Regions from separate parts of the Halobacillus sp. genome, predicted to be linked through region 2. Evidence: riboswitches for the same ligand, from Rfam matches in the RefSeq annotation. Region 2 holds a riboswitch; the other holds the start of a gene.
What was found. A riboswitch is a leader RNA that binds a small molecule or an ion and turns the genes downstream of it on or off. The one in region 2 is predicted to bind lysine.
Positions count from the first base shown of each region.

Region 1: linked by a shared signal. The riboswitch ahead of WAM07_RS14360 (Na+/H+ antiporter NhaC family protein) and the one ahead of dapA (4-hydroxy-tetrahydrodipicolinate synthase) in region 2 are both predicted to bind lysine.

Region 1 is NZ_JBAPTY010000336.1:26,415-30,491, forward strand. It holds gene WAM07_RS14350 (bifunctional metallophosphatase/5'-nucleotidase) at 1-1,028, shown strand, start outside; gene yunB (sporulation protein YunB) at 1,134-1,910, shown strand; lysine riboswitch at 1,965-2,154, shown strand; gene WAM07_RS14360 (Na+/H+ antiporter NhaC family protein) at 2,289-3,842, shown strand; gene WAM07_RS14365 (sodium-dependent transporter) at 4,064-4,077, shown strand, end outside.
Region 2 is NZ_JBAPTY010000159.1:56-4,132, reverse strand. It holds gene WAM07_RS07100 (hypothetical protein) at 131-1,033, shown strand; gene dapA (4-hydroxy-tetrahydrodipicolinate synthase) at 1,103-1,996, opposite strand; lysine riboswitch at 2,115-2,293, opposite strand; gene WAM07_RS07090 (SurA N-terminal domain-containing protein) at 2,673-3,485, shown strand; partial or broken gene WAM07_RS07085 (response regulator) at 3,545-4,077, opposite strand, start outside.

The sequences.
Region 1 (4,077 bases), on a different contig from region 2:
ACGATATTCTAATCTCTAATAAGGGAACAAAGATTGGGCTGATTGGATTGACAGCTCCTTTTAAAACATTTTATAAACAGCTTGGCTGGCAAGTTGAATCTCCTTATGATGCATTGGATGAGTTGTTAAATGAGGTCCGTGAACAATCGGATATTGTGATCCTTCTTTCTCATTTAGGTATTAATGATGATGAAGAAATTGCACGTCGATATGAAGGGATAGATGTCATTGTTGGCGGCCACACTCACCACTTATTCCAGAATGGTGAATATACGGAGAATTCGCTTTTAACAGCTGCCGGAAAACATGGCACTCATCTGGGAGAAATTCTATTAGAATGGGATACCGAACAAAGAAAATTAATGAAAAAAGAAGCATACGCGATTCCCACTGAGAATTTACGCAAAGATGAGAAAGTCACACAGGATGTACAGGTGATGAGGGAAAGAGCCATAGACCTCTTACAAACTCCCATAACGAAGTTAACTAAGCCCTTATATATAGGCTGGTTTCAAGAGACTTCTTTAATGTCCAGACTTACCATAGAACTACAGAAGTGGACAAATTCAGACGTGGCTATGCTGAATGCGGGTATTTTATTAGATCATTTAAGAGAAGGGGAAGTAACTTATCAAGATGTGCACCGGATCTGTCCTCACCCCATGAACCCTTGTAAAGTAGAATTGAAAGGGGATGAACTACTGGAAGTTATCCGGGTAGCTCATACAAGAAAGTTAACTGAAATCCGCTTGAAAGGATTTGGCTTTCGTGGAGAAGTAATCGGAAAAATGGTTTTTGCAGGCGTGGAAATTGAAACGAAAGAGTCGCAGGATGGTGAAGAACGCGTAGTAAGAGTCACGAAAAATGGCATTCCTATTGATCAGGAGAAATCCTATACTCTCTCAACCGCTGATACATTCACATTTGGCAGGCTGTTTCCTGAAATTGCTTATGCACCCAATAAGTCTTATTATATGCCTGAGTTACTCCGGGATTTACTATCGGAAGCTCTAAAAACATATGAATAGTAGGTCTATCCCTTTATATAGGGGGCCAAGAATCAAAGTTATCATTATTTCTATGCCTAAATCTCTTCTGGACTACATATAGTTAGTTCAGGAGGGGTTGTTTTAATGGGGAAAACTAAAGTTACAAATGGGCCCTCAATTGGGAAAAGAATCGTTTTGACGTTCTTGTTTTTTTTACTATTCACTGCTTTGAGCCTCTGGCTAATTAACCGGGGAATTACTCCGGCACTCATTGGTATAGCTGAAACAAAAACCCAGCAATTGGCAAGAGATGCAATCAATGAAGCCGTCAATAAACAAATAGCGGAAGACCTACAATTTAATGATTTAGTTAAAATGGAAAAAGATGATAAGGGAAATGTCGTTTATATGGGCTGGAATTCAGTTGTTGTGAACAGGGTGCTGAGAAATACTACGTACCGTGTCCAAAACTTTCTAAAAAGAATGGAACTAAACGAATTACCAATGGAAGATACAACACTTGAGCCTGACATTGATCCTAATATGACCCAGGAGGAACTAGGTGAACAGCCCGCAACATTAATTGAGATTCCGGTCGGACAGGCGACGAATAATTCGCTTCTCGCTAACCTGGGTCCTAAAGTACCGGTTCAATTACGAGTGATTGGGGATGTACAGTCAAACTTCCAAAGTGAAATTACAGAGTACGGTATTAATGCAGCATTATTTCAATTATCTATTCATATTGAGGTAAACGTAAGGATTGTTATTCCTTTCTCCACTGAAACGACAACCGTTGCGACAGATATTCCTATAGACACAGCTACTATTTTAGGAGAAGTTCCTGACTTCTATGGTGGTCAAGGAGAAGCCCCAGACAAATCACCATCTTTTTCCTTTCCGATGGATGCCTTGCAATAATGTAACTATACTGATAGAATTGCATGGAAATAAATATGCGTGACCTTATCAGATCGGTGAGGTAGAGGTGCAGACGTCATTAGTAATCAATGGGAGCCAGGCAAGCTAGGATCATTGATGAAAGGGATGAGTTTCTGCCGAAGTGTACGATAGTGTTGTCAGACTATCCTATGCTGGTGTATATCTGAAGAAGAGACACACTGTCATGCATGCTCTTTTGGGTGCATGGGGCGCTACTGATCGAAATGGAGGATAATCAAGTTGCTACAGGCAATGATAGGTTATTTTCTACTATCATTGTCTTTTTTTATTCCTCATTTTTATAGGCAGTAGCCTTCCTACTCCCGTTTACATCAAAAGATTTACGGAGGGAATGTCATGGAAGGAACGATTTATTCATTAATTCCGGCAGTATTAATGCTGGTCCTTGTCTTGGTAACAAGAAGAGTAATTCTATCACTTGGTATAGGGATTATTATCGGAGCATTTATGCTTACGGGAATTGATCTCAAAGAAGGTTTAGTATTAATCTGGTCGTTATTTTCGACTATTTTCGTAAGTGAAGGAGCTCTCAATACTGGGAACCTTTATCTGTTATCATTCTTATTTTTATTAGGGATCACTACAGCCTTTATGACTGCCTCGGGGGGAAGTAAGGCCTTCGGAAAATGGGCTGTTGAGAAAATCCGCACAAGAAAAGGGGCAAAACTGCTTCCGGCTGTGTTAGGTATTATCATTTTTATTGATGATTATTTTAACGCGTTAGCTGTTGGTCAGGTGGCCAGACCTGTAACAGACCGTTACAAAATATCAAGGGCTAAGCTTGCCTATTACATTGATTCTACATCTGCTCCCATTACCGTTATTTCTCCGATATCGAGTTGGGGTGCTTATATCATTGGCACGATCGGAAGTATTTTAGCAGCTAATGAAATTTCTAACTATCAGGCATTGGAAGCCTTTATACTAATGATTCCAGCCAATTATTATGTGTTCGCTGCGCTACTTCTAGTCTTTCTCACTATCTTTTTGAAGCTCGACATTGGAGCTATGCGTACGCATGAGAAGAGAGCTTTAGATACTGGTCAGCTAACTAACCCCGAAGGAGATGTTCCAGGGGATTTAAATGATGAGTTTAAGCAGCATAACAATGGCAAAATTGCCCATCTAATCCTGCCAATTGGAGCGCTTGTGGCGGGGACAGTAGCGGCTATGGTATTCACAGGTATTCGAAATACGGAGGGTGCCGTAGATCTGCTTGCGATTTTTGCAAATACCAATGTGAATATTTCCTTATTTATAGGAGGACTAGCAGCCGTTGTTACGGCAGGTGTTTTATATGCAGGACAGCCTGGACCAAAGTCGGGAGCACCGCTTGTATTCTGGGAAGGAATTAAAGCCATGCTCCCCGCCATTTATATATTAGTTTTTGCGTGGATGATTGGAGATATTATCAGTCAGTTGCAAACAGGTGAATATTTAGCTCAGCAGTTCCGCCAGGCGGATATTAATGTTGCTTACCTGCCCTTGCTTATTTTTATCATTTCCGGATTCATGGCACTTTCCACGGGAACTTCCTGGGGAACCTTTGGAATCATGCTTCCGATAGCAGGGGAGATAGCAGCTGTTACGGAGCCGGCCATGATTCTGCCTGCTCTATCAGCTGTACTGGCTGGTTCTGTATTTGGAGACCATTGTTCGCCTATTTCAGATACAACAATATTATCCTCTACAGGGGCAGGTGCAAACCATATCGACCACGTACTCACACAGCTTCCTTATGCAGGTATAGCTGCTGTAGCGGCCTCGATTGGATATATTCTTCTTGGCCTAACAGGTCAAGTGTGGATTCCACTGTTAGCAACCCTGGCTGTTGTGGTGCTTATAGGTATATTGATTCATTCCTTAACATCCTCAGTTGAGAAGAAATAAACGTTATAATTATCCTAAGGATAGAGACCTTTCAAGGTCTCTATCCTTTTTTTGTTATTTTTGTTAAATTCTAAATATTTTAAAATAACTTTGACAACCCCTAAACGGATGGTTATAATTTAAGCAGAAATAATCAGAAAAAAATAAAAATTTTGAAACATCCTCTCATTCCTGATTTAGGGTTAAATGAGGGGTTATATAAATAAAAGGGGGCCTTTCACATGGAAAATCGTGC
Region 2 (4,077 bases):
TAATATTTTAAATTTTTCCAATTAAAATTTGATCGTCTTCACGTATTCAGCTTATGATGACCTTAAGCATGCCGATATCAATAAGGAGGCTTCTACATAGATCCTTAAATAACGTGCAGGAGGGTGAATCATGAATTTGTTTCCACAGGCTCTAAAGCGAATACTTATCGTCACAACCATTGTTATGTTGTCAGGGACCACTCTTTCCATACCATCGACTACGGTTCAGGCTAAAAGTTTAAAACACGAACTCTATCAGACAGAAAAAGATGATCTAAAGTACTCGAAGGAGATTATACGAGAGGTTTTCAAAACACTAAGACGAGAGAAAAAAGGCCCGCTCAGGTACAACGAAGCGATTTCACTCATTGAAAAAATGAGTAAAGTGGAGGTCATGGATCACTACCTTGCTTCCTACGGCAAAAAAGTAGACGCAAAGGAAATTCCGAGAATCGTTAACCAGATTTATTCGATTGACCTTAAGCGAATTTCTGAGCTGGGAGCGGGAACTCAAACGTATCCGGATGAAATTATCCAAGGGGTAAAAGAATCGCTGCCAAAATGGTTAGATGAAGCAGACATTCAGTCACTACCTAAACTAGAAGTACTCGATTTATACTTAGCTTCTTATGGCAAGAAGATCGATGGACCGGAAATTCGAAGAGTCCTCAACCAGATTTTCGGCATAAACCTGGTTGGCATTTCGTCGCTTGAAGGTTCAGGCGTCTCTTTATATTCAAAAGACCAGTGGATTTCCCAATATGATCAGGACTTATTTGTCGTTCAAACAGGATTAACGGATGTAGATGTGTGGATCTACCCAACCGACTACTATACAGCTCAAACTGGTTTGGAACAGCTGCCTGAGGAACTACAAAACCGGCTTAAAAAATTGGGGTACACGTACAATGAAGAAGTAGGAGCACTTTATTATGCTGATCCTGAAGGGAACTCAGTACCAGATCAATTTAAAGGTCAGACGCTTGGAACACTGATTCAATTCATTCAGAAGAATTATCAGGATTTATCATAGAAAAATAAATGGATCCATTAAAAAAATCCCTGTACTCAATCAGATGAGCACAGGGATTTACTATTTTATTCAGCTGTAAACACGCTCTCTTTGCTGAACGGAAGCCAGGATGGTTTCAATCTCATTGGCTTCTTCTTCTGTTAATGGAAGCAGCGGCAAACGAACGCCGCCGACTTCTACGCCTTTTCGGTTCAAAGCGGCTTTAACCGGAGAAGGACTTGGTGCAGAGAAAATGGCATGCATGACCGGAAGAAGGGTACGGTGCATAGCTGATGCATAGCTGCCGTTCCCGTTGCGGTAGGCTTGTATCATGGCCTGCATTTCATTTCCAATCACATGGGCTGATACGGACACAATTCCTGTACCGCCTATGGATACAAACGGAAGTGTGTTGGAATCTTCTCCACTGTAAACACTGAATTCATCCGGTGTACGACTGATAATTTCAGAAGCTGCGTCTAGATCACCGCTTGCTTCTTTTACAGATACAATATTCTCAACTTGAGAGAGGCGGACGATCGTTTCGGGTGCCATATTCACGACACTGCGTCCCGGGATATTATAGAGCATGATAGGCAGAGAAGTAGCCTTGGCAATCGTCGTAAAATGCTGATACATGCCCTCCTGGGTTGGTTTATTATAATAAGGGGTTACAAGCATAATCGCGTCCACGCCTGCTTCTTCTGCTTGTTTAGTTAATTGAATGGAAGCTCTTGTATTGTTTGAACCCGTTCCTGCGATGACCGGAACTCTGCCATTCACGACTTCCACGACGAATTTATACAGGCTTACTTTTTCCTCTGACGTTAATGTTGGGGATTCACCTGTTGTTCCTGCGATCACTAAACCATCAGAGCCGTTGGAGATCAAGTGATTAACCAGGGAGCGTGTTGCATCGAAATCAATATTACCTTCTGAATCAAACGGAGTTACCATTGCTGTTAGTACTTGACCAAAGTTCATAACCTCACACCTTTACTTAGTTTTTATACGTTCGAGGTTTGAGGGCTCTGCAGCAGTAAAGCACAAAAAAGCAGCAACGAGGGTTCGCTGCTGCTTAGAACTTTGATATCCGTTCCTGCATTAAGATAGCCCTCCATATAGTCTCCTATATGACAGTTCTGCACCTCTTAAGCATCAGAACCAGCCTCGGGAATATGAGATTCCGTCAGCTTCGGCAAAAACCCCTTTCCTCATGTTTCACAGGATCTCATTCTCCTTCACATGCGTACTCTTGGAATTTGCACCTCTATCCTTACTTCAATAGAAATGAAATAAGAAAATATTTAGTTCCTTGTACCGTATCATAATTTATTTGAAAATTCAAGGTTTATATTTTGTGGAATTAACTGTAAGTTGTTATAGTAAGGGAGAGTTACGATTCATTTATTTCGCAAAAGATGAAAGATTCCTATAAAGTTTGGCAAAACTGAAGAGGAAGAGAACTTTAGGCTGTAAAAAATTTTTACACAAAAATTCCACATTTAGAATTATGGAGGGCCTGGTGTGGTACCAAAGGCTTTGTGACAGGCCATAGGTATATTACAGATGTTACAATGGGCATACACACAAGAATGTGATGGATGTACAGCAGGCGGGCACGTGTTACAATGACAAGCATTAGGTATTCGAAAGGGGAATGACATTGAATAAGAAATGGTTATTAAGCTTAGCACTTGCTTTATTCATAGCGTTATTAACAGCATGCGGTAACGATGAAGGATCAGGTGGAGACAACAACAATGAAGAAGCTAAACAGGAAGAATCTGCCGATAAAAAGGAAAGCAGTAAGGAAGGCGAAAGCAGTAAAGAAGGAGAAGGTTCTGAGCAGCCCCAAATGCCAGAGCCAGACTTAGAAGGTGTGCCTAAAGTAGTGGCTACCGTAAACGGTGAAGAAATTCCAAAAGAAGAGTTCACCCAGACGTATAAGAGTCAATTCCAGCAAGCGGCTATGCAGTCACAAATGTCCGGGCAGGAAGTTGATCAGGAAAAGCTTAAAAAGCAGACAGCAGAAGGTTTAGTCGGCCAGGAGCTTCTTGTTCAGGAAGCAAACGATCGCGATCTTAAGGCGTCTGAAGAAGAAGTTAATGAAACGTTAACCCGTCTGGCTGAGCAGAACGGCCTGAAGTCTAAAGATGAGTTCCTATCTAAATTAGAAGAGCAGGGCATGAAAGAAGACGAAGTGATGTCTCAGGTTAAAACGCAAGTAAAAGTTGATAAACTACTAGCGGAAGAAAATGGCGACCTGGAACCGACAGAAGAAGAGATTAAGAAAGCTTACGATGATGCGAAAGCCCAGCAGGAAGAAGCGGGCGGCGAGCAGCAAATTCCACCATACGAAGAAGCGAAATCAACTCTTAAGCAACAGCTTACCCAGCAAAAAGAAGCACAAGCTTATCAGGAACTTGTGAAGAAACTTCGTGAAGATGCAGATGTTAAAGTAAATCTATAAATCCATTCAAAAAAACCAGTTCCCATCAGGAACTGGTTTTTTTAATGAACATGTCAACTTTACTTGAACCAGCCTCTCTCCTTAAAGCGTGAGATGGCTTCAATCCGATTGGAAACTTCAAGCTTATCCAGTATGACGGACACATAATTTCGTACCGTACCTGGAGTAATATATAACTCTTTGGAGATGTCTTTGGTGTTTTTACCCTCAGCCATTAACTTAATGACCTGACGTTCTCTTTCCGTGAGCGGATCCTGTTGTGTATAGGCGAGATCCACCAATTCAGGGGAGAAAATGCGCTGACCGTCGATAATCTTGCGTATTGCGTCCGCAAGATCTTCACTTGGACTGTCTTTAAGTAAGTATCCACTGACACCGGCATTTCTTGCCCGTTCAAAATAACCAGGACGGGCGAACGTTGTAAGAATGATGATTTTGCATGGTTCGTCTGCCAGCTCTTCCGCTGCCGTGAGACCATCTTTCACCGGCATTTCAATATCCATCAGGCAGATGTCCGGCTTAAGCTCACGCACCAGTTTGCACGCTTCTTCTCCATTGTCGGCTTTACCTGCCACTTCCATCCCGTCCTCTA